Regions from separate parts of the Chelativorans composti genome, predicted to be linked through region 3. Evidence: predicted binding sites of a transcription regulator. Region 3 holds the regulator's gene; each other region holds the start of a gene.
The links. The regulator LexA, encoded in region 3, represses DNA repair genes until DNA is damaged. The targets are predictions, from matches to a motif close to TGTTCNNNNTGTGTTCNG.
Positions count from the first base shown of each region.

Region 1 (9,814 bases), on a different contig from region 3:
AGGCAGGCTTCAGGCGCTGGCCTGGTGGGATTGGCCCCTCGAGAAGCTGTTTGAGGCCGTGCCCGACATGCAATCCATGTCGGCGGAGAAGTTTCTTGAGAAGTGGGCAGGGTGAGACGGCGCGTTGGTTCGATGCTGTACCCTTCCGCCGGCGCACCAGCGGAAGGGAACTGGAGGTCACCGCCGAAGCGATTCGTGTCCGATACCAGGGCCACGTACCCACAGTTAAAGCGCCACATCGTTAAAACTTTGTTTCCGATGGTTGCGGATGTGTACGGATAGCGCCTCCCGACCCTGTTCCTGTACGGCCTGATTTGCGGCAAAGTTAAACAGTTAATTTAATTCGTGAATTTCCACCGCGAGGTGCATTCTGATCGCCAAGACCTGGCGAAGTTCTGTCACCCGGCAAACACATTGTTTCGCGCGGAGAGAGGATGTTTCAAAAATAATGATTAATTTCGGAACAGAATCTGCTTACATGAAATTATATACTTGTGCTATTAGTAGCGTATCAAACACAAATGCGTGGCCGTAGACGTCAAGTCACATTTCACGACTGCATTTTGACGTACTCGCTTTCGGTGATCGTTTCATCCTCCGATAGTGAGTATTGACCTGCATATGGTTATGAAGCCAAATGTGCAGGATTACGGCCTTTCAGGCGTGTATCTAGGTTGGGGCGCACAGACATGAACAAGAGCTTTGCTGAGCTTAAGCAGCAGCTGAATGAGCTTTCGGAGACGATAAACAAATTCGAATCCGAGGCCGTGCAGCTGCGCATTGTGGAACTGCTTTTCAATCAATCCGGCCTGAGGGGTCTGGCCGAAGAGCATGCAACCTTTGAAGGGGCGCCGAAGCGTGAGGCCAAGTCGCAGCAGGTTGCTGCTGCTCCCGCAGGCGCTTTGGGTGGTCGTTCGCAGTCCAGGGCATCCGGCCGCCGGTCTTCCGACACGACCGCTCCCAGCGCCAGTGGTGCTGTGGCGGCGCTTGCCCGCCTGGTTGAAAGCGACTTCTTCAAGGAGAAGCGCACGATCGGCGACGTTGTCAGGAAATGCGAGGAGGACTTTGGCGTCCGCTACAAGTCCAACGCGTTCTCCGGCCCCCTGTCGCGCTATGCGGCGAGCGGCGTTTTGAAGCGCGAGAAGAACGAGGAAGGCAAGTTTGCCTACTACAAGTAGGCCCTTGTTCCGAACGCTTTTTCTGCCTTTTCTCAGGTCTGAGCCGCGCCGCAACAGCGCGGCTCTTTCAATTTAAGGCGGAAAGGGGAGGGCCAGGCATTTCCGCAACATCCGGGGCTCGTGCTTTCACAAGGCCCCTGCCGGCTCTTCCCGAAACCTTACGCAGGCTGCACGAAGCCGTCGAGCACCCGTTTCTGGCCGGCCTTGTCGAAGTCGATCGTGAGCTTGTTGCCATCGACGGCAGCGACGTTTCCGTTGCCGAACTTCAGGTGGAACACGCGGTCACCGACCTTGAAGCGGGAAGGCTCGGTCGCCACGGACTTGGCGACCAGTTCGCCCTCGATGACCTTGCCCTTGAATGAGCCCCGTCCGGCACCGTATCCGGAGTCGGGTTCACCGTAACCGATACGCTCGACCTGATGTCCGGAGCGGTTGCCCCAGTTGCGCTGGGTTGCCTCGTTACGGTTCCTCTGTGCCCGTTGCCATCCGGGAGTGCTGTAGGAGTTCGAGAACACCGGCGTGTCGTCGAACCGCGACGCCCCGTAAGGATTGGGCCTGCCGGGGTAACCGGAGCCGTAACCGCCGTAGGAACTTCCCGACTCCACGACTTCCACATGCTCTTCGGGCAGCTCGTCGATGAAGCGCGACGGGATGGTGGACTGCCACAGGCCATGAATGCGGCGGTTCGAGGTAAACCAGATGTGCAGGTTCTTCTTGGCGCGCGTCACGCCCACATAGGCGAGCCGGCGTTCTTCCTCGAGGCCGGCGCGGCCGCCCTCGTCGAGCGCCCGCTGGTGCGGGAACAGGCCTTCCTCCCAGCCGGGCAGGAACACCGTGTCGAACTCGAGACCCTTGGCCGAGTGCAGCGTCATCAGGCTGACCGCATCCTGGTCATCATTCTGCTCGGCGTCCATCACCAGCGAGACATGCTCCAGGAAGGCCCGCATGCTCTCATAGCCCTCCATGTTGGAGATGAGCTCCTTGAGGTTTTCGAGCCTGCCGGGCGCCTCGGGCGAACGGTCGTTCTTCCACATGTCCACATAGCCGGACTCCTCGAGGATAAGCTCGGCCAGTTCGGTATGCGGCGTGCGGTCTAGCATGCCCTGCCACCGTTCGATGGATTCCACCAGCGCCCGCAGCGCGGCCCGCGGCTTGGGCTTCATCTCCTCGGTGCCGATGAGATCGCGCGCTGCCTGCAGCAGCGACGTGTTGCGCGCCCGCGCCGTGTCGTGCATCAGGCGCAGCGCAGCTTCGCCCAGGCCGCGCTTCGGCACGTTGATGATCCGCTCGAGCGCGAGATCGTCCGATCCTTGCGAGACGATGCGGAAATAGGCGAGGGCGTCGCGGATCTCCTGCCGCTCGTAGAAGCGCGGGCCGCCGATCACCCGATAGTTTAGGCCGAGCGTGATGAACCGCTCTTCAAAGGCACGCATCTGGAAGGACGCGCGCACCAGGATCGCCATGTCGTTGAGGGCGTGGCCCTTGCTCTGCAGCGCTTCGATCTCCTCGCCGATGGCGCGCGCCTCCTCGTCGGAATCCCAGGCGGCATGCACCTTCACTCGCGCGTCGTCGGGGTCGCCGCGGTCGGTGAACAGCGTCTTGCCGAGACGGCCCTCATTGTGGGCGATGAGATGGGAGGCGGCGCCCAGGATATGCGCCGTCGAGCGGTAGTTGCGTTCCAGCCTGATTACCTTGGCGCCCGGAAAATCCTTCTCGAAGCGCAGGATGTTGTCCACCTCGGCGCCACGCCAGCCGTAGATCGACTGGTCGTCGTCGCCCACGCAGCAGATGTTGACCGCGGGACGGCTGCCGTCGGGCAGCGCTGGCCGCTGCGCGAGAAGCCGTAGCCACATGTACTGCGCGGTGTTGGTGTCCTGGTACTCGTCCACCAGGATGTAGCGGAACTTGCTATGATACTCCCGGAGCACGTCCGCATGTTCGCGGAAGATGCGGATCGGCAGCATCAGCAGGTCGCCGAAGTCCACCGCGTTGAGCGTCTTCAGCCGGTCCTGGTAGGCTTGGTAGAGCTGGCGGCCCTTGCCGTTGCCGAAGGAACGGGCATCGCCTTCGGGGATCTCGGCGGGCGAAAGCCCCTTGTTCTTCCATGCGTCGATCATGCCGGCGAGCTGCCGCGCCGGCCACCGCTTGTCATCGAGCCCTTCCGCCTGGATGAGCTGCTTCAGGAGCCGGATCTGGTCGTCCGTGTCGAGAATCGTGAAGTTGGAATTGAGGCCGACCAGCTCCGCGTGTCGCCGGAGCATCTTCACGCCGATCGAGTGGAACGTGCCGAGCCACGGCATGCCCTCGATGGCCTCGCCCACAAGAATACCGATGCGCGCCTTCATCTCGCGCGCCGCCTTGTTGGTGAAGGTCACGGCCAGGATCTGCGACGGATAGGCGAGGCCGCTGGCCAGGATGTGCGCGATGCGCGTCGTCAGCACGCGTGTCTTGCCCGTTCCCGCGCCGGCAAGCACCAGGACGGGGCCCTCCGTCGTCTCGACGGCCAGCCGCTGCTCGGGGTTAAGCCCCTCCAGATAGCGCGGAGCGCCACGCGCGGCCTGGGCCCGCGCGGCTATGCCTCCGGGTCGGGGGGCAGGTGCTGGCGCTGGTACGAAGTCGTCATCGTCGCCGAAGAACGGCAGATCGTCCGGGTAACCTGTCATCTAAATCCGCATCTAGGTTCGACCGTGAAGGCGAAACGTTTTCCTTTTGTACCGGTTTGCTGTGGCGGGGCCAAGGCTTGATGAAATAATCCACGGCGCCTTTTCCATGCGCCCGGAGCGGCATACGCGCCGGAATGCTCCCTGACAAGGTAGGTGCTGGATGCTGCCGTTCAATGATGCGGATGGCTTGCGTGCCGGCGGCGGGACACGTGCCGCGCTGACCTGGCAGGCGATGCCCGGCCCGGAGCGCGAGAAAGCCTAACGCTGTTCGCGATTGGCATCCTGGCGCAATTCGCGCGCCCGTCTCAGGATGGCGCGCGCGAAGATGATTTCCATGGGAATGGCACTGCGGCTGCTCTCGATGGCCTTGAGTTCGTCGTCCAGCCGCTGGAAGGCCCGCGCCAGCTTGAAATTGCTGATGCGGTGGTCCTCGGCTAGACTTCTGGACATCTTGTTGACGTCGATCTTCAACCTTGCCTCCGGTCGGCTCGTGAGGGCCATGCGTGGGCTGATCCGGGTTTCCGGCCCAGAATGTGTTTCAGACCCGCGCATTGAAACGACCGGGTGGGCCTCCGCAAAGAGCTTTATGGTTAAAGGACCGATAATGTAGCGGTAATTTGTGCCGGCAAGTCGTGACGAACGTGGCGATTTGTGGTGTCCGGTATCTGTTGTTGCGGCCGCGCCGGAGGAAACGGATGGGGGATAATCCTGCGGCAGGCGCCGTGCGTCGGCCGCAATGATGGTATGAAAGGATGGCACCTGCAGGGGGCGCATGTTCCATCTCGTTGCGGATGAGGATACGCGGTAACCTCTGCGGCTGATCTGCGTGCCGGGAGGAAGCATCGTAGGAGTTGAAACTGGCTAGGCTGTTCGTCTTCATCGGTGGTTTGCTGGTGCTGCTTCTGACAGCGGCGCTGGTGGCCCCTTATTTCATCGACTGGACCAACTACCGGTCGGATTTTGAACGCCAGGCGGGCATCATCCTTGGCCGCGAGGTGCGGGTTGAGGGCGCGGCCCGCGCCAGGCTTCTGCCATTTCCCTCCGTGACCTTCACCGATGTCGTCGTGGCGGGCGCATCGCCTGACGAGCCGTCGATGACGGTTGAGGAGTTCTCCATGGATGCCGAGCTAGCCCCGTTCCTGCGGGGCGAGCTGCTGATCTTCGACATGCGGCTGGTGCGCCCGCAGGTACACATCTTCGTGGACGGGGACGGGCGCGTCGACTGGACGATGAGACCGTCGACGCCCTTCGAACTGCGGCAGATCAGTCTCGAGCGGGTGGCGATCACGGACGGCACTGTGACCATCCACCGGGCGGGAGGGCTGCGCAGCATCGTCGTAAACGACATCAACAGCGAGGTCTCGGCACGCAGTCTGGCGGGCCCCTGGCGGATGCAGGGCAGCCTCAGCGTCGATGGGATCCCGATGTCGGTTTCCGGTTCGACCGGCACGATGGCTCAAGACGGCATCCGCGTCCGTCTGGCACTGCAGCCGCAGAGCCTGCCGTTCACGGTCGATCTGGACGGCCACGTGCAAGGCGAGGGAGGCGTCCTCACCTATGCGGGCAGCTTCGACCTGAGAACGCCCGCCGCGGGGCAGGGGGACACCCAGCCATCCACGGTCCCGAGCAACAGGGTCACGGGACGCTTCCATCTGGATCATCAGCGGCTGATGGTGGAGGAGTTCCGGCTGATTGCCGGATCGCCCGAGGATCCCTACACGACCGAGGGCCGCGCCGAGATCTCCTTCGGAGCCGATCCCTCCTTTTCCATCGTGGCGGATGGCGCGCAGCTTCGCTGGGACGGAGCGGCGGACGAGCATGGCGGCTCCGGCATGAGCGCCGCCGAGCGCATCGAAGCGGTGGTCCGTTTTGTCTCCGGCCTGCCGCGGCCCACCATTCCGGGCATCGTCTCCGTCAACATTCCTGCCATCGTTGCGGGTGATACGACCATTCGCGACGTCCGCATCGAGGCCCGGCCGGTTGCAGAAGGCTGGAACCTGGGTTCGGTGGCGGCCACCTTGCCAGGCCGCACCCGCCTGGAAGGCAGCGGTGTGCTGGCGCTGGGCGATCAGGCGGCCTTCTCCGGCCACTTTCTGCTCGCGATCGCTCAGCCCTCCGGCTTTGCCGCCTGGGTCGCGCGCGACATAGACGATGCGATCCGCCGTCTCCCGGCGGCTGGTTTCAGTGCTGATGTTCACCTGAGCGGTACTCGACAGGTCTTTGAAAACCTTGAGCTTGTGCTCGGCGACGCGACGTTCGCGGGCAGGGTCGAGCGGCAGAGCCCTGCCGATCGCCGCGCCTCCGTCCTCGTGTCCCTCGAAGGAGGACGTCTGGACCTTGACGGTCTACGGGCCTTCGCCTCGCTGTTCGTCGATGACCAGGGTGAGAACCGCCTGAGCAACCACGACGTGGACGTTGAGCTTGCCGCGGGTCCCGTTGTCTGGCGAGGCGTGGAGACGGAACGTTTCGAGACCAAGGTGAGGCTGCGCGACCAGGCGCTGGAAATCGACCGCTTCTCAGCCATGGGACTCGCCGACGCCAACATCAGCGCGACAGGGCGCCTGGAGAACCTCGCTGCCGATCCTGCAGGCAGCATTGACGCGACGATTGTTGCCGTGGATCTTGCACCGCTTGTCGAGACGTTGGCCGCTGTCCTTCCGGATGTCCAGCCGCTGCGGGCTCTTGCCCGCAATGCGTCCGCCTATCCCGGTCTGCTGGAGGACGCGAAGGTTGATGTTCTGGCAAGCCGGGCCGTGAACGGCTCTACCGAATTCACGCTGCGCGGCATGGCCGGTGGAACCGATTTTTCGATCACCGGCAGCGCCGCGAGCCTCATCACCGCCCCAGACACGCCGGTTGAACTGCGGCTCACCGCCCGTAACGACGATGCCGCGGTGCTTTATGCGCTGGCGGGCCTGCCGGCGCTGCCGCTGGGTCTCGCGGGCGAGGCTTCGATTGAAGCAAGCGTGTCGGGGCCCTTGGGCGATGGCGCTGCCGCGGAACTCGCCATCAAGGGAACGGGACTGTCCGCCACCTTCGACGGAACGCTGACGCGGTCGGAGAGTGGTTTCAACTCGCGTGGCCAGTTTGCGATCAAGACGGAGGATCTGGAACCCTGGCTGTCCGTGGCTGGTATTCTGCTTCCCGGTTTCGGGTACGGCCTTCCCGTGGACGTGAGCGCTTCGATCGACGTGGGCGACAAGCTCGCGGTCATCAGCGATCTCGCCGGCACTGTCGCCGATGCGGACATATATGGCGATCTCAACGCGGAGATGCGCAACGGAATCCCGCACATAATCGGCTCTGTTCACTTGAGCAGGTTCGATCTGGGTCTTCCGGTGGAAATGGTCACCGGCAGCGCCGCGCTGCAGCCGGCGGAGGAGGGCCGCTGGCCAGAAGCCTCCCTGCAGCGGGAGATATCCACGCCATTCAGCGCGGACGTCGAGCTGGCGGCGGAAGAGCTGTGGTTCGGTGGCTGGGCATCAGCACGCGCGGCGAGCATGCAGCTTCGGCTCGATCGTGAGAAGCTGTCCGTCGCCAGTCTTTCCGCCGAGATGCTGGGGGGCGTCGTGAAGGGCAGTGCGGAGCTTCGCAACGACGCCGGCACGGGACTGCTGTCCAGCCAGTTTTCTCTTGCCGACGTATCGCTGGAGAAGCTTCTGCCAGAAAGCGGTCTTGCGGGCTCGGCGGACCTGAGCGCGAGCCTCACCGCTTCCGGCAAGTCAGTCAACGCTCTGGTGGCGGCTCTGTCCGGTTCCGGTTCCGCGGATGTTCGCAACCTGGCAGTTTCCGGCCTCAACCCGTCAGCCTTCCCGGATCTCCTGGCTCGGGCAGATGAGCTTGGCGCGCAGGTCGATGCCGGGCAGGTGGCGGCCTTCGCCCCCGACATCGTGCGAAACGGCGTATTCCGGACTGGGTCGGTGGCCATTGCCTTTACCGTTGCCAACGGCGTGGCGCGCTTCCCCCAGCTTCACTTGGAAGGCGAGGGCGCCCGTGTAAGCGTCGACGGTGCCGCCGATCTGAGGCAGCGGACCGTGGCCGCCTCGGGCAGCATCACGTATCATCCCGGTCTGGAGGGGGTTTCTGGGGCCGAGCCGGCAGTCCGCTTCAGCGTCGAAGGACCCCTCGGGGAGGTTCAGGTGTCGCTCGACACCGAGCCGCTGGCGCAGTTCCTGACCCAGCGCGCGTTGGAGCGCGAGCAGGAGCGCGTGGAGCACATGCAGGCGGTTCTTCTCGAGACCCAGCGCCTGCGCCGCGAGGTCCGCTACTATGAGCAGCAGGCGGCCAACCGCGCTGCCGAGGAGGCCGAACGCATCCGGGCGGAGCGCGAGGCCGAGCGCAGCCGCAAGGCGGCGGAGGAAGCACGCCGGCAGCGTGAGGAGGCTGAACGCCGCGCCGCCGAGGAACGCCGCCGCCAGGAGATGGAACGCCGTCTTCAGGAGGACCGGCAGCGCCGCGAGGACGCGCGTCAGCCGCAACCCCAATCGCAGCAGCCGCAACCGCAGCGCCCGCAGCCTCAGCCTCCACAGCAGCAGCAACAGCGTCCCGCTTCGTCTGGCGCGCGGCCGTCGGGGACGCCGATGCAGCAGCTTCCAGGTGTCAACGTGAATCCGGCTACCGGCCAGCGCAGTCTTACATCGGAAGAGAACGAGCGACGGCTCCGCGATCTATTTAACCGCCGATGACGCGTGGCCTGAACGGGGCGGAATGGCTGCCGCCGTTCAAGTCGAATCGCTTGTCCGCGCTGCCGCTGCTTTCAGATCCTCCAGCACGAAAAGCCGGAGGGCGGAGGAGAGATTGCTGTCGCGCGGGCGCGCTTCGTCAATCTCGGCGATCAGCGCCGCGACGGCAAGCCCCCGCTCGCGCGCGATCCGTTCGATTTCCTGGACGAAGGCGTCCTCCAGCGAGAAGCTGGTGCGGTGACCGTGGATGGTGACGGAGCGTTTGCGCGGGGCGCTCATGCTTCCGGTCCGTCCTCCTCGTCGCGGGAGAGGCGGTGGGCTTCCAGCCTCTTCTGTTCCAGATCGCTCAACCTCCGCTCGCGTTCCTTCTCGGACTTCGGCCGGCCGAACCGGACGCGGTTTTCCTCCGCGATCCGTTCCTTTTCGGCCCGCGCCTTGGCCTTGCGCCGCAGCCGGAGGTTGACGATCTCGCCCATGGCCTACTTCTTGCGGAACGCGTCTAGGGAGACGACCTCCGCGCCTTTGCCGGCAGCAGGCGCGTCACCCTCGGGCTTGGCCGGCTCTTCCCTTTTCCTGGCGGGCTTCTCCGCCTTCGCAGGCTTGGCGGGCTTGTCGGCCTCGGGCTCGCGCGGGAACTCCTGCACCTGGGCCTCGTTGGCGCTTGCCGGCCTCACGTCGTCGAATTCCATCTCGAAATTCGCGTGCGGGTCATAGAAGCCGCGAATGGCGGTGTAGGGGATTTCGAGCTTCTCCAGCACGTCGGAGAAGGAGAGCACCACCTCGAAACCCTTCTCGTGGGCCTTGAGATCCCAGTACTGATGCTGGATGACAATCGTCATCTGTTCCGGGTAGCGCTCGCGCAGCGCGCTCGAGATGCGCACGCCCGGCGCGTTCGTCACGAAGGTGATGAAGAAATGATGGTCGCCGGGCAGACCGGCCTGGGCTGTCTCCTGCAACACCTTGCGAATGACGCCGCGCGCGGCTTCCTGCACAAGAATGTCATAACGGATGCGATCGTCAGCCATGGGATACGCAGTCTCTTTGGTTGTCTTTCCGGTTAGCTCTAAAGAAGCTTGCCGTGCACGTAAACCAGTTAATTGAGCAGAAGCACAACCGGCAACACAAGTTTGTGCAGGTTGCACTGACGCCTCGCGCGGCTGGGAATGCCGCAACTGCCTCGGACACGCGCACAATCTACCGGTTAGGTAGCCGTAACCCTTTCCCCGTTTCGGGACCGGCTGAGCGCCGGTCCCCTTGCCTGAGGTCAGGCCGATCCGTTCTTCTGGTTCCA
Region 1 covers NZ_BAABGS010000021.1:191,874-201,687, forward strand. The annotation lists gene ABD906_RS09360 (DapH/DapD/GlmU-related protein) at 1-115, shown strand, start outside; gene ABD906_RS09365 (hypothetical protein) at 690-1,178, shown strand; gene ABD906_RS09370 (ATP-dependent helicase) at 1,337-3,841, opposite strand; gene ABD906_RS09375 (hypothetical protein) at 4,100-4,615, opposite strand; gene ABD906_RS09380 (AsmA family protein) at 4,693-8,526, shown strand; gene ABD906_RS09385 (ribbon-helix-helix domain-containing protein) at 8,563-8,802, opposite strand; gene ABD906_RS09390 (DUF4169 family protein) at 8,799-8,999, opposite strand; gene ABD906_RS09395 (SspB family protein) at 9,003-9,548, opposite strand; gene ABD906_RS09400 (NADP-dependent malic enzyme) at 9,788-9,814, opposite strand, start outside.
Region 1: ABD906_RS09370 (ATP-dependent helicase) is a predicted target of LexA. The motif match lies at 3,878-3,895, and genes of this name have one in related genera.

Region 2 (9,814 bases), on a different contig from region 3:
GGGTTCTGGTACAGCAGAACCCCGTCCTTCTGCTTGACGAGCCGCTGGCCTCACTGGGGCCCGCGCTCAAGGATGAAATGCTGGACCTGATCGAGGAGCTGCATCGGGCGCAACGCATGACAATCCTGATGGTCACGCACGATCCGCGGGATGCGCGACGGCTTGCACAGTCGCTCGTGTTCATCGAAAAGGGTCATATTGTTGCCACAGGAAAAACAGAGGAACTGCTGCGCGAAGGCGCCCCGGAGGCACTCTCGCATTATCTCGGTGGCCGAAGCGTGGTATGATTTAGGGTCCGTTCCTATATCAACCGTGGCGGGGCAACTGAGGAGACTGCTTTTTGCCTGAACCAGTTGCTGTTATTAGGTGAGTCATAGGGCGGCTTCGTGTTGGATCGAAAGGACACATCCCTGTCACACCGCTTTTCGAGTCTCCGGAAAACAAGCGTCAAGGCATTGTCACTGCAAGCGCGGCTCCTGGGAGCGTGCGCAGCTGCGGCACTGCTTGCCGGCTGCGCGACCACGGATCTGGTCGAATCGAGCTTCACGCCGCCCCACGATCCGGTGACGGTGGACACGGTCATGCGCGGCGACCGCGTCGCGAGCATGGCCGCGCGGCAGCACCCCAAAATCCTGCAGACCTACGGCGGCGAATATTCCGATCCAAAACTCGAGCGCATGCTGGCGCGCATCGTCGGCAAGCTGACGCTCGATCCGGACAACCCGAACCAGACGTACCGCATCACCATCCTCGACTCCCCGAACGTGAACGCGTTCGCGCTGCCCGGCGGCTTCCTTTATGTGACGCGCGGGCTGCTGGCTCTGGCAAACGACTCGGCCGAGGTAGCGGCCGTGCTGGCGCACGAGATGGCGCACGTGACAGCCAACCACGGCCTGGAGCGGCAGCGACTCGAAGCGCAGACGCAGCTTGCCAGCCGGGTGGTCACCGAAGTGCTCGGCGCGGACCCGGTGGCCCGGGCGGCCGTGGTGCGCGGCAAGCTGCAGCTCGCGCAGTTTTCCCGCAACCAGGAGCTGGAGGCCGACGTGATCGGCATCCGCTCGATTGGCCGGGCCGGTTTTGACCCATACGCCGCGGCGCGCTTCATCCGCTCCATGGACGCCTACCAGAAGCTGCGCGATGTGAGCGGCGCCACCGATCCCAGCCTCGACTTCCTCGCGACGCACCCTAACGCACCGAAGCGCATCGAGCTCGCACTGCAACAGGCGGAGCAGTTCGGCGCGCCCGGATATGGCGTCACCGACCGCGACCAGTTCCTGGCCGGTATCGACGGGCTGATCTTCGGCGACAAGCCTGAGCAGGGCTATGTGCGCGGCAACAGCTTCCTGCATCCGACGCTCGGAATCGGCTTCTCGGTGCCGGAGGACTTCAAGCTCGACAACGCAGCGGGTGAGGTCATCGCGACTGGCCCGGGCGACCTCGCGTTCCGTTTCGACGGCGTGACGGTCAACCGCAACATTTCCATGACGGACTACCTGCGCGGCACGTGGCTCGCAGGCGTCGACCCCGCGTCCATCCGGCCGCTGACACTGAACGGCCTCGAGGCAGCGACGGCAACGGCCCATGCCGACCAGTGGAAGTTCCGGGTGACGGTGTTGCGCGTGGGCGACCAAGTCTACCGTCTGCTCACCGGTGCGCCCGCCTCCAATTCGCGGCTCGACCAGGTGGCCAACAGCATCGCCAGCAGCTTCCGCGTCCTGTCAAAGCAGGAGATCGCGTCGCTGCAGCCGTTGCGCGTGCGTATCATTACAGTTCAGCCGGGTGAGACGGTCGCCACCCTCGCCAACAAGATGACGGGCGTGAGCCGCAAGGTGGAGCTTTTCCGCGTGCTGAACGGCCTCGGGCCGGGCGGCAACGTGTCCGCCGGCGACAAGGTGAAAATCATCACCGACCGATGAAATCTGGGCTCTGACGAGGTTATGCTTTCCGCTCAGCCGACGGGCGGACCCAGCTCCGGATGGCGCCGCACGAGGGCTATCCTGAGCTTTTCCAACGCACGTGATTCGATCTGTCTGACACGCTCCTTGGAAATGCCGAGAGCGGCGCCCAGCGCCTCAAGCGTTGCGCCGTCCTCGGAAAGACGGCGTTCCCGCACGATCTTCAGTTCGCGGCCATTCAGCGTATTCAGCGCCTGGCGCAGCCAGAGAGCGCGACGCTCGCTGTCGATACGATCGGAGACCACCTGGTCCGGCGTCGGATCCTCGCAGACCAGGAACTCAATGCGCTCCGCGGCCGAGTCGCCGTTCAGGCGCGTGTTGAGCGACGTGTCGCCGCCCGCAAGGCGCGTGTCCATGCGCGAAACCTCGGAGGTGGTCACGTTAAGCGCCTCGGCCACGCGCTGGTAAACTTCTTCGCTCGGCTCTCCGCCGCCCAATTTCTGCAGACGAGCCCGAAGCCGGCGCAGGTTGAAGAACAGCGCCTTCTGGGCGGAACTGGTGCCGCCGCGGACGATTGACCAGTTGCGAAGGATATAGTCCTGCATGGAAGCGCGGATCCACCAACTTGCGTAGGTGGAAAATCTTACCTCCCGCGAGGGATCAAACCTGGCTGCGGCTTCCAAGAGCCCTACATGACCTTCCTGTACGAGATCCGCCATGGAAAGTCCGAAATGGCGGAACTTGCCAGCCATCGCGATCACCAGCCGCATGTGGGCGATGGTGATGTCGTGAAGCGCGTCCAGGTCGTTGTTCTCCTTCCACCGCCGGGCAAGGAGATGCTCCTGTTCGCGCTCCAGATAGGGTGCCGTCATGGCAGCTTTGACGAGCCTGCGACCACCGTCCTGCATTGTCCGCTCCTGCGGGAGCATTCCGGACCTCACCAACCGCCGAAATGCTCCAAGGGGTGATTTCTCACGGTCCAGGAAAGCGTGGCGAACACCCTTTCCGGCAACCGCGTTCATGCCGGCGTGTCGGAATTTCACCGGGTGAGTGTTAACACGGAAGAATTTCGAAGGTTCCACGGGTTCAACAGGTTGTGAGCGGTTCGCGGCGACAGACCGCCACAAAAAAAACCGGGCTTTCGGCCCGGTTTTTCGTTCGCTTCGATCCGAAAAGTTGTTACGCGGCCTGTTCGGTCTCGTCCTTCTCGGCATCCTCCGCATCGGCGTCCGACTTGGAACCGCGGCGGGGCGCCTTGGTCAGGTTCATCTCGATGAGGCGAACAGCCTCGGTCTCGGACAGGCCATTCACGGCAGCGATTTCACGCGCCATGCGGTCAAGGGCGGCCTCGAAGAGCTGGCGCTCAGAATAGGACTGCTCCGGCTGGTTCTCGGCGCGGTACAGATCGCGCACGACCTCGGCGATGAGAATGAGATCGCCGGAGTTGATCTTGGCGTCATACTCCTGGGCGCGGCGCGACCACATGGTGCGCTTCACGCGGGCACGGCCCTGAACAATCTTCAGCGCCTTCTCGACGCTGTCTTCCTGCGAGAGCTTGCGCATGCCACTGGATGTCGCCTTGGCGACAGGAACCTTAAGGCGCATCTTGTCCTTCTGGAAGTCGATGACGAACAGCTCCAGTGTGTGACCGGCAACTTCCTGGCTCTCGATGTTCACGATCTGACCCACGCCATGAGCGGGGTACACGATGAACTCGCCTGTCTTGAACCCGGACTTGTGTGCCACTTTCTTCTGCTGCTGGGTTGCCATACGCCTAAAACTCCTGTTGCAGGTGGCAGCAGCAATCGCTCAGCCACCCTGGGTGTCATGCTGCTTGATGACTAAACGCAGTAACGGAGGTGAATTCGTTTCATCCGTCTGCCGAGGCAGGTGAACTCTTGCGCGCGAAGACCAGGTTCAAGCATCCTTGTAAACAAGGCAACTCCACTTTTCGTGATTAAGATGTTCGCGCCGTCAAGACGTTCTTTACTGACATACACCCGTAGATTAACATAAGAAGGCGCGAAATTCAATTTTTCGCGCATGCAAAATGTAGGGTAGAAGCGGAAGCTTACTACCCCATCATAATGCGGCAAAGCGCCGCAGCGGGAATTATTGTCTCAGCGACCTGTCTCAGTCGCCCTGGCCGGGGTTCGGCGAGAAATACTGCTCATACTTGTTCGGCACGCCGTCCATTTCCTTGGCATCGGCCGGAGGTTCGCGCTTCACGGTGATGTTCGGCCAGACGGCGGCGTACTTGGCGTTGATTTCGAGCCACTTTTCAAGGCCGGGTTCGGTGTCCGGCTTGATGGCTTCCGCAGGGCATTCCGGTTCGCACACGCCGCAATCGATGCACTCGTCCGGATGGATCACGAGCATGTTCTCGCCTTCATAGAAACAGTCGACGGGACACACCTCAACGCAATCCATGTATTTGCACCGAATGCAATTGTCCGTCACGACATAGGTCATTTCGTGCTCCTGCGGGGTGTCTGTGGAAGCTCGGGCGTTCAGGTAGACCCTTTGACGCCTGATGGCAAGTACGCACATCGCGATGCACAACAACGCAGCGAGGCGGCTTGCTCACGCCAGCGGGAAAGGTATCCGCCGAACCCCTTTGGTTGGCGTGTTCATTATTCCATATAGCCTTACCGGATCTTGATTTCCCGCAAATTCTTGCAGGTACCGGTTATCCCGACGAGGATGCCCATCCCCGCAATGCATCTACACCATGCCAACGAACAACCCTGAGGGACCGTTTTTCGGGTCGAGGTGCGCTACCGGGGCGTACCTCCTCGGCGCATACCCGGAGGGCTATGGTCTTCCCTTCAGCTGGTCGAGCTGGCGGCGTTCGCGCTTGGTCGGCCGACCCGCTCCCGGCTCGCGTACCGGACCGGCTTCCGCCTCGGACCTGGGCGGCTCGGGAGGGGAGAGATCCTCATAGAGCAGCCGGGCCTCGGAGGCCGGGCCGCGGCGTTCGCCCGTGTCGAGAATGCGATAGACGAGGATGCGCCGGTCCAGCGTGATCGTGAGCACATCGCCCACCTTCACCTGATAGGAGGCCTGGTCGATCTTGTTGCGGTTGACACGGACCCTGCCGCCCTGGGCGAGCCTGGCGGCAAGCGTGCGGGACTTCACCACCCGCGCGAAGAACAGCCATTTGTCTATTCTCTGGCGTCCTTCGGCGGGCACGCGGACGGTCTCCTACTTGCGAAGCTGTTCCTTCAGGGCAGCAAGAGCGGCAAAGGGCGAGTTCGGGTCGATCTTGACCGGACGTTCCTCACGCTTCGGACGGCGCTGATCGCCCTTCTTGCCTTCGCCCTTCTTCGGGCGATCCTGGCCCCGGCCCTCGGCCGGACGAGCATCCCTGTTGCGGCTCTTTTCGGCGGCCTTGCGGTCGCGCTGCGGCTGCGGGCGGCGTTCAAAGCGGGCCTGACGCCAGACCAGAACGGGCTTCGGAGCCTCCTCGGCGGCGGGCTCACCTGCGGGAGCGGTGGCAGCGGCCTCCTCCGTCGTGGGCGTGGCGGTCTCAGCAGCCGGAGCTTCAGCGGCAGGCTGCTCGCCGGCCGTTTCCTCGGCTGCCGCTGCAGATGACTGCTCTCCCTCTTCTGTCGACGGAGTGGTTTCGGCCGCAGGTGCCGGCTTGGCTTCGGCTGCAGGGGCAGTCTCGGTCGCGCCCAGCGCGGCCAGATGTGCCTGAACCTCTTCAGCCGGCTTGGCCTCGGCGCGGTAGCCCAGCCCCTTCAGGATGGCCTCCATGTCCTCGGCAGTGGCGCCGAGAATGGACATCATGGCCGGGGTCACAACGAAGCTTTCGTTGCCATAGGCGCCCTCGGGGCGCTTGCCGCTGCCGGGCTTCCAGCCCAGGGTCGGACGGATGAGATCGGCCAGGCGCTCCAGAATGTCGACGCGGACCGCGCGGCGGCCGAGATTGCGGAAACCGGCCAGACGGTAGAAGGCGCGATCGAACTGCGGATCGGTGACGATGGATGTGCGGCCGGCTGCAAGGGCAGCCACCACATCGCCGTAACCGGGCTTCTCGCGGGCATCGTTCTTGAGGGCCCAGAGAAGCGTCGCAAGGCCGGCCGGACCCGGCTTGATGAGCGCGGGGACGAAAATGTGGTAGGCGCCGAAACGCACGCCGAGACGGCGAAGCGCAGCACGCGCATCCTGGTCGAGAGCGCGCACTTCCTCAGCGACATCGCGGCGGTTCAGGATGCCGAAGTTCTCGGAAAGCTGGAAGGCAAGTCCGCGGGCCGTGCCGGTGAGAGTTTCAGCATCGCGCAGATCGAGCAGGGGCTTCAGATGCGTCTCGATCTGGTAGTTGACGAAGCGCTCGGCGCGGGCGGCTACCTTGTCCCGGGCTGCGCCGGTGAGCTGCTCATCCGCCAGCAGGACAACCCTGGGCTTCAGCACGTCGTCGGTCGCGACGAGCGTACCGACGGGCGCCCCGAGCCAGCGCAGGATGCCGTCGGATCCCAGGGCCAGATCGCCGTTCGGCGCGGCCGCGAACCGTTCCGCCCGCAGCTCGAACTCCGCCGCCAGGGCTTTCTGAGCCGCGGCTTTCACCGCACGGGCATCTTCTCCCTCAGCGGTTCGGTCGGCCGTGAACCGGAACCCCTGCATTTCACCAACATGATGTCCCTCAACGAGCACTTCGCCCGACGGGTTGATTTCTGCTTCCGGCATTGCGTTCTCTCTAAGGCGCCTCATCAGCACAGATGTCCTGCGATCAACGAACCGTTTCGTCAATCGTTCATGCAGCGCGTCGGACAGTCTATCCTCAATCTCGCGCGTTTTTTCCTGCCAGTGTGTCGAATCAGACAACCAGCCAGGACGGTGGGAAACAAACGTCCAGGTCCGTATCTGGGCAATTCGTTGCGAAAGCGTATCAATTTCGCCTTCCGTCGATGAGGCTTTGGCGACCTGGCTGGCCATGTAATCCTCATCCACGTGACCGTAGCGCACGAGGTCGCGGAAGATCGCACCAACGATCTCGGCGTGCTGGGCCGGCGCGATCTTGCGGTAGTCAGGCAGAGCGCAGGCGTCCCAGAGCAACTGGACGCGGGCGCGCCCCGAAACGAGCGACCGGATGTCGTCCTCGCGGGAAAGGTACTCGAGGACACGCTGGTCGGTGGCCGGCAGGGCACGCGTGAGACCTTCGATGGCCGGGGGACGGTCCAGAGAGATCCGGAGCGCGTCGATGCTGGAAAAATCGAGATCCGCAGAGCGCCACTGAAGCACCTTCACCGGATCGAAACGGTGGGTCTCTATGGCTTCCACCAGGGCATCCGGGAACGGATCGACCTGGCCGGTGACGCCGAAGGTGCCATCGCGCGTGTGGCGGCCGGCACGGCCGGCGATCTGGGCAAGTTCCGCTGCCGTCAGTTCACGGTAATGGAAACCGTCAAACTTGCTGTTCTGGGCAAAGGCGACATGGTCCACGTCGAGGTTGAGGCCCATGCCGATGGCATCGGTGGCAACCAGATAATCGACATCGCCCGACTGGTAGAGCTCGACCTGGGCATTGCGGGTGCGCGGGCTCAAGGCGCCAAGAACGATGGCTGCGCCACCGCGCTGGCGGCGGATCAGCTCGCCGATGGCGTAGACCTCGTCAGCGGAGAAGGCCACGATGGCCGAACGGCGCGGCAACCGCGTGATCTTCTTGGATCCCGCATAGGTGAGCACCGACATGCGGGGACGGCTAATGATGGAAATGCCCTTGAACAGGCGCTCCAGAATGCCGCGCATGGTGGCCGCGCCAAGGAACAGCGTTTCCTCACGTCCGCGCAGGTGGATCATGCGGTCGGTGAAGATGTGACCGCGCTCGAGGTCGGCAGCCAGCTGAACCTCATCGATGGCGACAAAGGCCGCATCAGTCTGGCGCGGCAGAGCCTCGACGGTGCAGACGGAATAGCGCGCGTTCGGCGGGATGATCTTCTCCTCGCCGGTGATGAGCGCAACGTTGCCCACACCCACGCGAGCCGCCACCTTCGTGTATACCTCGCGCGCAAGAAGGCGCAGCGGCAGGCCGATCACGCCCGACGAGTGCGCAACCATCCGCTCGATGGCAAGATGGGTCTTGCCCGTGTTGGTGGGACCGAGAACAGCAGTCACTCCCCGACCATCGAGAGAAACCGTCTTGCTCTTATCAAGCAGGATATTCATTCAAAGCACTCGCGCGCGCCCTTGTATGCGTATGGCCTTGCGCAGACATATAGGAAATACGCCCGGGAGCAACAGGCAAATGCAAGGGCCTTAACCATTGGAACGAGTCTGGAACGAATCAGCGACGAATCGCTGACTCTCAGGAGTTCCAGCAATGTTCACCACCAGATCTTGTGGCAATGCCAGACAAATCTACGAAAAATTGAATCGACAGGTCAACTGAAGCCTCAATTTATGGCCTGAGCGTTAACCATTTCATCGCCCGGCCCAGGCGGGAAATCGCCAAGTCGGCTTAAATCGTTAATTTTATTAAGAAAAGTTTCCGATGTCTTTACATCTTCCGTTTCCGGAGGGCCGACCGGGGTCAAAAGCAGAACGAATCGGCGACGAATCGCTTATGGACGGATTATCTTCTGCGAAGCGTTGGGTTTGGCGAAAAATAATGCACCGGTCATGAACAGCTTATGCACAACGTGTCCACAGGAAGCACGTGCTTTCCGGTGGAAGCCGCGCGAAACGGGTTCACCGACGGATGCCATGTGGCGGCGCAGCTGGCCGTCAATTCATCAGACCAGATACTGACCGCCGTTCGCCGTCAGGGTCGAACCGGTGATGAAGCCTGCCTCATCCGACGCCAGGAAGGTCACGCAGCGGGCAATTTCCTCCGGTTCGCCAAGACGGCCAACCGGGATCTGGTCGACGATCTTCTGAAGCACTTGCTCCGGCACGGCCCGGACCATTTCCGTGGCAACGTAGCCGGGGCAGATCGTATTGACGGTAATGCCGAAGCGCGCACCTTCCTGCGCCAGCGCCTTGGTGAAGCCGATGAGGCCGGCCTTGGCTGCGGAGTAGTTCACCTGCCCGATCTGCCCCTTCTGGCCGTTGATGGATGAGATGTTGATGACGCGGCCAAAGCCGCGTTCGCGCATACCGCCCCAAACCTGATGGGTCATGTTGAAGACGCCGGTGAGATTGGTGTCTATCACCTGATGCCAGGCTTCGGGGGTCATCTTGTGGAACATGGCGTCGCGCGTAATGCCGGCATTGTTCACCAGCACCTCCACCGGGCCAAGATCGGCCTCGATCTGGGCGATTCCCTTCACGCAGGCTTCGTAGTCGGTCACCGACCAACGATAGGCCGACAGGCCATGCCGGTTGGCAAATTCAGCCGAGGCCTCGACACTCCCCACGAAAGTGACCGCAACCCTGTACCCCGCTTCCCGCAGGGCAAGCGCCGTGGCCGCACCGATGCCCCGGGTACCTCCTGTTACGACAGCCACTCGCGCCATGACGTTTCCTCTGCTCCTGTTATCGCGCAAGCCAATACAGCAAGTCGCATGCCAGGGGCTAGTGCATCGTCACAACAGGAGGAAGATCGCGGAACGCCGCGAACGCGCGAGCCCGTTGTGCTTCTTGCGGTTTTCAATCATGGGCGCCGCCGCGAGCCATGCGGCTCCCCGGTGATAACGATATCCTCAGGCGGTTTTTTTGCAGCGCACCATGAACTGCGCTAATATGTTTGAATGGAGGCGATAATTGCCCTTCCATTCCCGACCCGGTTGCGCCTATTTTTGCCAACCTGACGGCCCGCTGCCGGGTCTGAATACATGCGTTCAGGGGGAGGCCCTTATGCCCGAAAAGAACGAACCGGTGATCATCAAGAAATACGCGAATCGCCGGCTCTACAATACGGGTACGAGCACCTACGTGACCTTGGAAGACCTTGCCCAGATGGTGAGGCGCAAAGAGGA
Region 2 covers NZ_BAABGS010000018.1:209,962-219,775, reverse strand. The annotation lists gene thiQ (thiamine ABC transporter ATP-binding protein) at 1-287, shown strand, start outside; gene ABD906_RS06415 (M48 family metalloprotease) at 456-1,916, shown strand; gene ABD906_RS06410 (RNA polymerase factor sigma-32) at 1,949-2,803, opposite strand; gene ABD906_RS06405 (CarD family transcriptional regulator) at 3,075-3,665, opposite strand; gene fdxA (ferredoxin FdxA) at 4,029-4,367, opposite strand; gene ABD906_RS06395 (RNA-binding S4 domain-containing protein) at 4,710-5,087, opposite strand; gene ABD906_RS06390 (helicase-related protein) at 5,100-8,063, opposite strand; gene phbB (acetoacetyl-CoA reductase) at 8,630-9,352, opposite strand; gene phaR (polyhydroxyalkanoate synthesis repressor PhaR) at 9,693-9,814, shown strand, end outside.
Region 2: ABD906_RS06390 (helicase-related protein) is a predicted target of LexA. The motif match lies at 8,162-8,179, and genes of this name have one in related genera.

Region 3 (9,814 bases):
CCGCGCGAGACCATTGCTGCGGTCGGCAGCTATCTCGCGCAGCGGCGCGAGGTGTTCCGTCTGTCCTCCCTCCATGTCATGACGACGCTGATGGGATCGTCGATCCTGGCGTTGGCGGTCGAGGCCGGGTTCCTCGATGCCGAGGACGCCTGGAGGGCCGCCCACATCGACGAGGACTGGAACGCCAGCCAATGGGGCGAGGATTACGAAGCCGCCCAACGGCTTGCCGCTCGCAAGCGGGACATGATGGCGGCGGTTGAATTGTTGCGGATTCTCTAGTTAACTGATCAGCAGAGGCCGACCCTTTTCTCGCCGATCATCGAGGTGCCCGATGTCCCTTGAAACCTGGCTTGCATTCGCGGCGGCGTCTGCCGTGGTGGTCGCCATCCCCGGACCGACCATTCTTCTGGTGGTCTCCTACGCCCTGAGCCATGGGCGCAGAATCGCTTTTGCGACGGTCGCCGGCGTGACTCTCGGCGACTTCACCGCCATGACGGGCTCGATGCTCGGCCTGGGCGCTTTGCTCGCCACTTCGGCCACGCTGTTCACCGTGCTCAAGTGGATCGGCGCGGCCTATCTGATCTACCTTGGCATCAAGCTCTGGTGCGCGCCGGTGAGCGAGGAGAGGGGGGAGACGCCCGACGCCCCAGCTGCCACCTTGCGGCCAGGCCGGATCTTCCTGCACACCTATGCGGTAACCGCGCTCAACCCGAAGACGATTGTCTTCTTCGTCGCTTTCCTGCCGCAGTTCATGAACCCTTCATCGCCGTTGCTGCCGCAGATGGTCATTCTGGAAGTCACCTTCCTCGTCATCGCGACGGTGAACGCGGCGCTGTACGCGTTCATGGCCTCGGCCATCCGCTCGCGGATCGGCAATCCTACCGTCCAGTACGTTATCAATCGGACGGGCGGCACGCTGATGATCGGCGCCGGCCTGCTCGCGCTCGGCTGGAAGCGCGCAGCCGCTTAGAAGAGCAGTTCAGTTTTTTACGAAACACTGAACTGCTGTAGGTAAGCGGCTGGTCATGGTTCCGGACAGAAACCGGTTTCCACTTTCCTTGAACGGCTCCAGGCCCGGTTCCGAGCAGGTCTGAACCGTCTCCTTCCGGCCGCAGGAAGCATATGATTGGAGACGTTCAGATTTTCCCGGAGGTGCAGGTCGCTCAAAATCAGTTCCGCGGACTATCAGATTTCGATCCTTGATAAGTTTTAAAAAACAAATAGGTGAGTTAGAATCTTCACGTTCATGTGAAGGTTGAAGCTTTTGGAGTCGGTCAAAATCCTCCGGGGAAGACCGTAGCCCTGTTCGTTAGCTACGGGCAAGAGGTAGCGCTTTTCAAGCACGCCCCGGCGCGCGGATGGGAAACCGCTGCGGGCTTTCGTACAGAGCGGCGAAAAGGCTGGCTTGGGCCACACGAGGCTGAACATGTCAGGGCAGCTTGGGCCGGTCCTTCTCGCCGGGCAGGATGATCAGGTCGCTCTCCTCCGCAGGGCGCTGCAGGTGCCGCGCCTCGTCCCAAGGGGCGCGCAGCCAGATATCGATCTCCTCGTCACGGGTGAGGATGACTGGCATGGCCTTGGGGTGCACCTGCGCCACAAGGGCGTTCGACGCGGTGGTAAGAAAAGCATAAAGTTCGTGGGTGGCCGGTTCCTCGCGCGCGAGGCGCTTTCCGGTCCAGCGCGTCCGGAGCCCGGCGAAGAAAAAGGGGCGTCCGTCCGGCCGCGCGAACCAGGCGTCCGGAGTCCGTTCGCCCGGCCGCTTGCGCGCGGGATCAGGCTCGGCGAATTTCAGCACCGGCACCAGGCATCGGTGCCCGGGTGAGAGCCAGGGACGCCAATGGGGCGAGACGGTGTTGCGGATGTTGGTAATGCCATAGTCGAAGTCCTTGCCCTGGAGCATCGAGGGAGGAGAGGGCATGCCCCAGCGAGCGCGCACCATCTCAGGCCCGCCCTCGACCATGCGTATGACGGGACCGAACCGGTTCGGATAGACGTCGAAGCTTTCCTCATTGAAGAAGGCCCGGTCCGCCAGCCTGTCCAGAAGGCGCGAGAGCTGGCGAAGCGCCTCAATGTTCGTTGTGGAGGTGTAGAGGTTGCACATGGCCGTATAACCCGCCCTGACGGCAGGTACGATGGCTGGTTTTTGTCCAGCCTGGCAAGATACAGCGGCAATGTTGAAGGCTTGGTGCGGACGGCGGGGGTCGAACCCGCACGGGCGAAGCCCGAGGGATTTTAAGTCCCTTGCGTCTACCAGTTCCGCCACGTCCGCATTGTGGTCCTTTTCCCTTGCTTCAGCCGCTGCGTCAATTGCGGCAGAGACGTTTTCCGGACTCTTCCGCAAGGATTTGGTCCGCGCGGCAGTCTCGACAGATGCCACGAGCACTTGATGGCAAATGACCGCAACAGGCAACAGGGCAGGGCAGGGCCTGACGGCGGCCCCGCCGCATCATCACTCAGTGATACCGCCGGATGAGGCCGACGAGCTTGCCCTGCACCTTCACGCGGTGGGGCGGGAAGATGCGGGTCTCATAGGCGGGATTGGCGGCCTCCAGGGCGATGGAGGCGCCCTTGCGGCGGAAGCGCTTCAGCGTCGCCTCCTGGTCGTCCACCAGCGCCACGACGATGTCGCCCGGGTTGGCCGTCTGGGTGTGGCGGATGATCACCGTGTCGCCGTCGAAGATGCCGGCCTCAATCATCGAATCACCCTTGACCTCAAGCGCATAGTGCTCGCCGCCGGAAATCATGTCCGGCGGGACGGCGATGCTGTGGGTCACGTGCTGAATGGCGTCGATCGGCACGCCCGCGGCGATGCGGCCCATGACCGGAATGGATATGCTTGTCTCGCTGGAAACCGGCGTGGCACGCGAAGGCGTCGGCGCCGGTTCGGGCTGGCTCTGGCCGCCCTGGATGACCGAGGGGGAGAAGCCCCGGGAACGCGGCGGCACGTTCGGCATCATCGAATCCGGCAGGCGTATGACTTCCAGAGCCCGCGCGCGGTTCGGCAGGCGGCGGATGAAGCCGCGCTCTTCCAACGCGCTGATCAGGCGGTGGATCCCCGACTTTGACGCGAGGTCCAGAGCTTCCTTCATCTCGTCGAAGGAAGGCGGGATGCCGGTCTCCTTGAGACACTGGTGAATGAACAGCAAGAGTTCATGCTGCTTGCGGGTTAGCATCGGCTCCGAACCCCTGAATCAAAGTAAAAACAAATCCAGAACATAACGTAGACGTTCAGGATGTGTTCTGCAACTGGTAACTTGCAGGGCGAAAGGTTAGAGCGGCGTTAACGCAGCATGAGAACCTGGCAGCGCTCGCCGGCCTCCGCCGCCGGCGCATGCGGTTGGCGGATGATGAGCGCGTTCGCGGCGGCAAGCACGCTCAACATGGAGGAGTCCTGGACGGGGAAGGGGGTGGCGATGAGCCCGCCCGGTCCGGGGACCACCGTGGCGCGGACATAGTCGCGCCGGCCGTCGTTGGCGGGCATGGGGGCGCCGAGCTCCGCCTGGTGCAGGTTAGGCGCATGCAGCCGTCCGCCGAGGCGGCGCACGAGCGGCCGCAGGAAGACGTGGGCGCATATGAGACTCGAGACGGGATTGCCCGGCAGGCCGAGCACGGACATGCGGCCCAGGCGTCCGAAGATCAGCGGCTTGCCCGGCCGCATGGCGATCTTCCAGAAGGAGAGCTCCATGCCCTCTGCGGCAAGCACCTCGCGGGTGATGTCGCGGTCGCCGACGGAGGCGCCGCCTAGCGTCACCAGCACGTCGGCCCCCGCCTCGCGGGCGCGGCGCACGGCGGCGGCGAAACCCGCATGGTCGTCCGGCACAATGCCGAGATCGAGCACCCGGCCGCCGTCCTGCTGGACGAGGCCGGCGACGCCGAAATTGTTGGAAGCGATGATCTGATCCGGACCCGGCTCGGCTTCCGGGGGCACGAGTTCGTCGCCCGAGGCGATGAGTGCCACGAGCGGGCGACGGATGACCGGCACCTGAGCATGGCCCGACGCTGCCGCCAGGGACAGTGCCGCCGGATCGAGCGTGCGGCCCGCTTCCAGCACCGTGTCGCCAGACCGAAAGTCCAGTCCCGCGCGGCGGATATGGCGGCCTGGGGCGGCAGGCTCCAGCGCCTCGATCCTGCCTTCGTCGATGACCCGGGCGTTTTCCTGCAGAACGATCGTGGTGGCGCCCTTCGGCAGCGGAGCGCCGGTAAAGATGCGCACGGCGGTTCCGGCGGTCACTTCACCGTCGAATCTTTTGCCTGCGGCGGAAGTGCCGATGACCTTCAGGGTGACAGGCGTGCTGGCAATATCGGCGTCCCGCACTGCGTAGCCGTCCATGGCCGAGGCGTCGAAGGGCGGCTGCGTGCGGCGCGCCTCAATCGGAGCAGCCAGAACGCGGCCGACGGCCTCGGCGAGCGGAACGGTTTCAGCGGAGACGGGCTGCACGCCCTCCAGGATGCGCTCGAGGGCCTCATCGACAGAAAGCAGGGCCATCAGTCCCGCTCCCCGCGCTTCCAGTGGCCGGACTTGCCGCCAAGCTTCTCCTCAAGCCGGATTTCCCCGATCACCATGTCCTTATCGAGCGCCTTGGCCATGTCGTAGATGGTGAGGCAGGTAACGGAGACAGCCGTCAGCGCCTCCATCTCGACGCCGGTCTTGCCGGTGAGTTTGGCGAGGGCGCGGATCCGCAGGCCGGGCAGGGCCTCGTCCGGCTCGATGTCGACGGAAACCTTGGTGAGTGCAAGCGGGTGGCAGAGCGGAATGAGGTCGCTCGTCCTCTTCGCTGCCATGATGCCCGCGACGCGCGCCACACCGATCACGTCGCCCTTCTTCGCGTTGCCGGCAAGAATGGCCTGCAGCGTTTCAGGCGCCATCCGAACGCAGCCGGTCGCGACCGCCACGCGCTCCGTATCCGCCTTGGCTCCCACGTCGACCATGTCGGCCTTGCCCTCGGCGTCGAGATGGGTAAGCCGCTTATCCTCCTCCGCGGACATGAAAACCCTCCTTCAGGCGGCCGGGGCGAGCCCCAGCAGGCTGCGCGTTGCCTCCGCCACGTTCTGCTGGCGCATCAGGCTTTCGCCGACGAGGAAGCTGCGAATGCCCACCTTGGCAAGCCGCTGACAGTCTTCGTGGGTGAAGATGCCGCTTTCGCCGACGATCAGCCGGTCGGACGGGATCATGGGTGCGAGCCTCTCGGACGTGGCCAGCGTCGTCTCGAAGGTTCTGAGGTTGCGGTTGTTGATGCCGATCATGCGGGAGGAAAGCTTCAGCGCCCGTTCCAGTTCCTCCTCGTCATGCACCTCGATGAGCGCGTCCATGCCGAGCTCGAAGGCCGTTTCCTCCAGCGCGCGCGCCGTGTCGTCATCGACGCTCGCCATAATGATGAGGATCGCGTCGGCGCCGAGCAGACGGGCTTCCAGCACCTGGTAGGTGTCGAGCATGAAGTCCTTGCGGATGGCTGGCAGCGAACAGGCCGCCCGCGCCTGGACCAGAAACTCGGGCGCACCCTGGAAAGAGGGGCCGTCGGTGAGCACGGAAAGGCAGGCAGCGCCGCCCTGCTCATACTCCTTCGCCAGCGCCGGCGGATCGAAATCGGCGCGGATAAGGCCCTTCGAGGGGCTAGCCTTCTTGATCTCGGCGATGAGACCGAAGCCGCCCTGGTCCTGTTTCGCCTTCAGCGCATTCATGAAGCCGCGCACGGGCGAGGCGTCCTTCAGCCGCGCCTTCAGTTCCGCCTGGGGGAGGGCGGCCTTGGCAGCAACGATTTCCTCGCGCTTGTAGGCTTCGATCTTGCGCAGAATGTCCGCCATCAGATGCTCCTTCCAGTGCAGCGGGCAGTTGTCGTTTGCGTCGGTGAAGGGCAGGGCCTCAGTCAGCCGTTTTCCGGTTGGAGACCTCCACGAGCTTCTCGAGCGTGCGCAGGGCAGCGCCTGTGTCGAGCGACTGCGTCGCCATCGCGATGCCTTCCTCAAGGCTCGAAGCCTTGTCAGCCACCACCAGCGCGCCCGCGGCATTGAGAACCGCGATGTCGCGGTAGGGGTTCCTGGCGCCTTCCAGAACGGCGCGCAGCGCCTTGGCGTTCGCGACGCCGTCACCGCCGCGCAGCGAGGCCATGTCGGCCTGTGCGAGGCCGACGGATTCCGGCGTGATCTCGAAGGTCTTCACCTCGCCATTTTCGAGGCTCGCCACCAGCGTCTTGCCGGTCGTCGTCATCTCATCGAGGCCGTCACCGTGAACGACCCAGGCCTTCTCGGCGCCAAGGTTGCGGAGGACATGGGCGAGCGGCTCCACCCATTGCGGCGCGAACACGCCGAGCAGCTGACGCTTGGCTCCGGCCGGATTGGCGAGCGGTCCGAGCAGGTTGAAGATCGTGCGCGTGCCGAGCTCGAGGCGCGTCGGGCCCACGTGGCGCATGGCTGAATGGTGCATGGGCGCAAACATGAAGCCGATGCCGGCTTCAGCAATGCAGGCCGCGATCTCATCCGGCCCCAGCTCGATGTTGACGCCGAGGGCGGCCAGCGAGTCGGCCGCGCCGGACTTCGAGGAGAGGGCGCGGTTGCCATGCTTTGCCACCGGCACGCCGCACCCTGCCACGATGAAGGCGGCACAGGTGGATACGTTGTAGGAGCCGGAGGCATCGCCGCCGGTGCCGACAATGTCGACGGCGCCTTCGGGCGCGCTGACGCGCAGCATCTTGGCGCGCATGGTCTCCACCGCGCCGGTGATTTCGGCCACCGTCTCGCCGCGCACCCGCAGCGCCATCAGGAAGCCGCCCATCTGGCTCGGGGTCGCCTCACCGGACATGATGATGTCGAAGGCCTCGCGCGCTTCCTCGTGGGTCAGCGGCGTACCCGTTGCCACCTTCGCAATATGCGCCTTCAGATCAGCCATGACTTACCTCAGAACAGGGTGAGGGCCTGCTGTACCGCAGCCCGGTTGACCGTGACACCCAGATCGGCCTGCAGGCGCGCGGCAAGCTGAACCAGCAGATCCTGGGTCATGGTATTGCCGACCGCCCTGGCGACATCAGCCGGGACGCTTTCCGCGGAGGCGGAAGCAGGCTGAAAGACCTCCGTGACCTGGAACAGGAACTCGCCGTCTCCCGCCGGGTTCGCAAACGAGCCAACGGAGCCCTGCGGGATGCCGAACACGGCGGTAACGCCCGGACGGCCGAGGTCGGGATCGTTCGCCTCGCGCTTCAGACCACGCTTGGTAATCTTCTCCAGACCGAACTCGGAGGCGACCTGGTCCAGCGTCCTGGTGCCGTCGCGCACCGCCTTGGCAAGCTCCTCGGCCTTGGCCTTCAGGCGCTTCGCGACTTCCTCCCTGGTCCAGTCGGCGACCACGCGGTCGCGCACCTCGTCGAGCGTGCGATCACGGGCGGGGATGATCTCGTCCACCTCGTAGAACAGATAGCCGTGCGAGCCCACGTCGATGGGCGCGTTCTCGATGCCTTCGTCCGTCTCGAAGGCTGCCGCGAGAAGGCGTGGAGCGGCCGGCAGGTCGGAGACGACATTGCCGTTCTGGTCCTCGCCGCCGCGCGAGATGGCCTTCACGGTGCGAACCTGAAGGCCGAGGCTCTGGGCCGCTTCGGCAAGCGTGGCGCCGCCGGCGCGCGCATCCTCGTAGGCGTCATAGGCGTCCTGGATCTGCCGGGTCGCGTCGGAAATGGCGAGTTCCTTGCGGATCCTGTCCTTCACCTCAGCGAGCGGCGTTACCTTCTCCGGCTCGATCTTGGTGACGCGCAGGATGACCGGGCCGAACATGCCGTTCACAATGTCGCTCACCTGGTTCTCGGCAAGCGAGAACGCCGCATCGGCGATGGTCTTGTCGGCGATCTGGGCATGGGTGAGAGAGCCGAGGTTCACGTCCTCGGGCTTCTTGCCCTGGAGCTGAACCAGATCCTCGAAGGTGACGCCGGACTTCAGGCTTTCGACCGCCGTGCTGGCGGCTTCCTCGCTGTCGAAGTTGATCTGCTCGATCGTGCGGCGCTCCGGCACCGTGTAGCTGGCGCGATTCTGCTCGTAGTAACGCTCGATGTCCTCATCGGAGACCGCGTCCGGATCGGCGATGTCCTCCGGCTCCAGCTTCACGAAGCTGATAGTCCGGTACTCGGGAGCCGCGTACCCGGCCTTGTGCTCCTCGAAATAAGCCTTGAGTGCATCGTCGGACGGAGCCTCGACCGGCTCCACCAGCGAACGCGGCAGGGCCACGTATTCAATCGTGCGGTCTTCGCCGCGATAGCGGGCCATGCTGGCAAGCAGGGTGTCGGGCGCCTTCACGCCGGTAGCCAGCGCGTCGACGATCTGCTGGCGGCGGGCGGCTGCCGTCTGGTTGCGCAGATAGGCGTCGCGGGTCATGCCGATCTGCTGGAGGATGTAGTCAAACTGGGCGACGTTGAAGCGACCGTCCGGGCCCTTGAAGGCAGGATCGGCGGCCGCAAGTTCCGCAATGCTCTCACGGGAAACGCCAAGGCCCATCTTGCGGGCCATTTCGTCAAGCAGGGCGCCGACCGTGACCTCCGAGAGAACCTGCTCGCTGATACCGAGGGCCTCCGCCTGGGCGCGCGTCAGCTGCGTGCCGAGCTGGCGCGACAGCTCCGAGACCCGCCGATCGTAGGCCAGTCGATAGTCCATCGCCGACACGCTCGTTCCGCCAACGGTCACGACCGATCCGCCGGTCGGATCCATCAGCATCTGTCCGGAAATGCCCCAGATGCCGAAACTGACGACAAGAATGGCCAGCAGGAGTTTTGCGATCCAGGTGTTGGCTGCGTTGCGGAGACTGTCGAGCATGGAAACGTTTCTTGCCAGCTGTGAGGTTATGGTGATCAACTGTTGGGAATAGCGTCGTTATTCGCCACTGTCGATTGCTTTGTGATGCCTTTTTGATAGTGAACAGACAAGTTGTCCGCTAGCTGATCAGGAGTTGCAGCCCATGACGCCAGGAATTCGTCCGCTCATCGCCGGAAACTGGAAGATGAATGGCACAGGAGCCTCGCTTGGCGAACTGCAGGCAATTGCCGCAGGTTTCGCCGAAGCTTCAGGCGCGAAGGCGGACGGACTGATCTGCGTGCCGGCTACGCTGCTCGATCGGGCATCGAAGGTTCTCGCTGGCTCGCCGGTCGCTTCCGGCGGCCAGGACTGCCATGCCAAGGACAGCGGCGCGCACACGGGCGACATTTCCGCGCCCATGCTCAAGGACTGCGGCGCATCCTTCGTCATCGTCGGCCATTCCGAGCGCCGCGCCGACCACGGCGAGACCGACGCGGATGTCGCTGCAAAGGCCCGTGCGGCCTGGAAGGCGGGGCTCGTCGCCATCATCTGCATCGGCGAGACGCGCGAACAGCGGGAGGCAGGCGAGACGCTTACGGTTCTCTCCAGCCAGATCGCCGGTTCGGTTCCGGCGGAGGCGACGGCTGCAAATACCGTGATCGCCTACGAGCCGGTTTGGGCCATCGGCACCGGCCTCACGCCCACCATTCCCGACGTTGCCGAGGCCCATGCCCATATCCGCGCCGAGCTCGCCAGGCTGCTGAGCGAAGAGGCGGCAAAGGTGCGTATCCTCTACGGCGGCTCGATGAAGCCCGACAACGCAGCCGATCTGCTATCGGTCGCCAATGTGGATGGCGGACTGATCGGCGGCGCAAGCCTAAAGGCCGCTGACTTCCTGGCCATCGCGGGGGCGGCGCGCGGCGCATAGGTGCAATCCCGCCGCCGCGCCTTGTAATGGGGCGAAGGATGGTTATCCTGTGCGCGGGGCTTGGAAATGCCGCGAAACGCGTGTATTGAGCCGCGTCCGCATATGGCATCAGCCCATGAC
Region 3 covers NZ_BAABGS010000074.1:157,095-166,908, reverse strand. The annotation lists gene ABD906_RS15050 (ATP12 family chaperone protein) at 1-279, shown strand, start outside; gene ABD906_RS15045 (LysE family translocator) at 332-970, shown strand; gene ABD906_RS15040 (SOS response-associated peptidase) at 1,430-2,101, opposite strand; tRNA gene ABD906_RS15035 (tRNA-Leu) at 2,184-2,269, opposite strand; gene lexA (transcriptional repressor LexA) at 2,454-3,173, opposite strand; gene ABD906_RS15025 (molybdopterin molybdotransferase MoeA) at 3,281-4,486, opposite strand; gene moaC (cyclic pyranopterin monophosphate synthase MoaC) at 4,486-4,986, opposite strand; gene trpC (indole-3-glycerol phosphate synthase TrpC) at 4,999-5,805, opposite strand; gene trpD (anthranilate phosphoribosyltransferase) at 5,861-6,883, opposite strand; gene ABD906_RS15005 (peptidyl-prolyl cis-trans isomerase) at 6,892-8,787, opposite strand; gene tpiA (triose-phosphate isomerase) at 8,930-9,694, shown strand.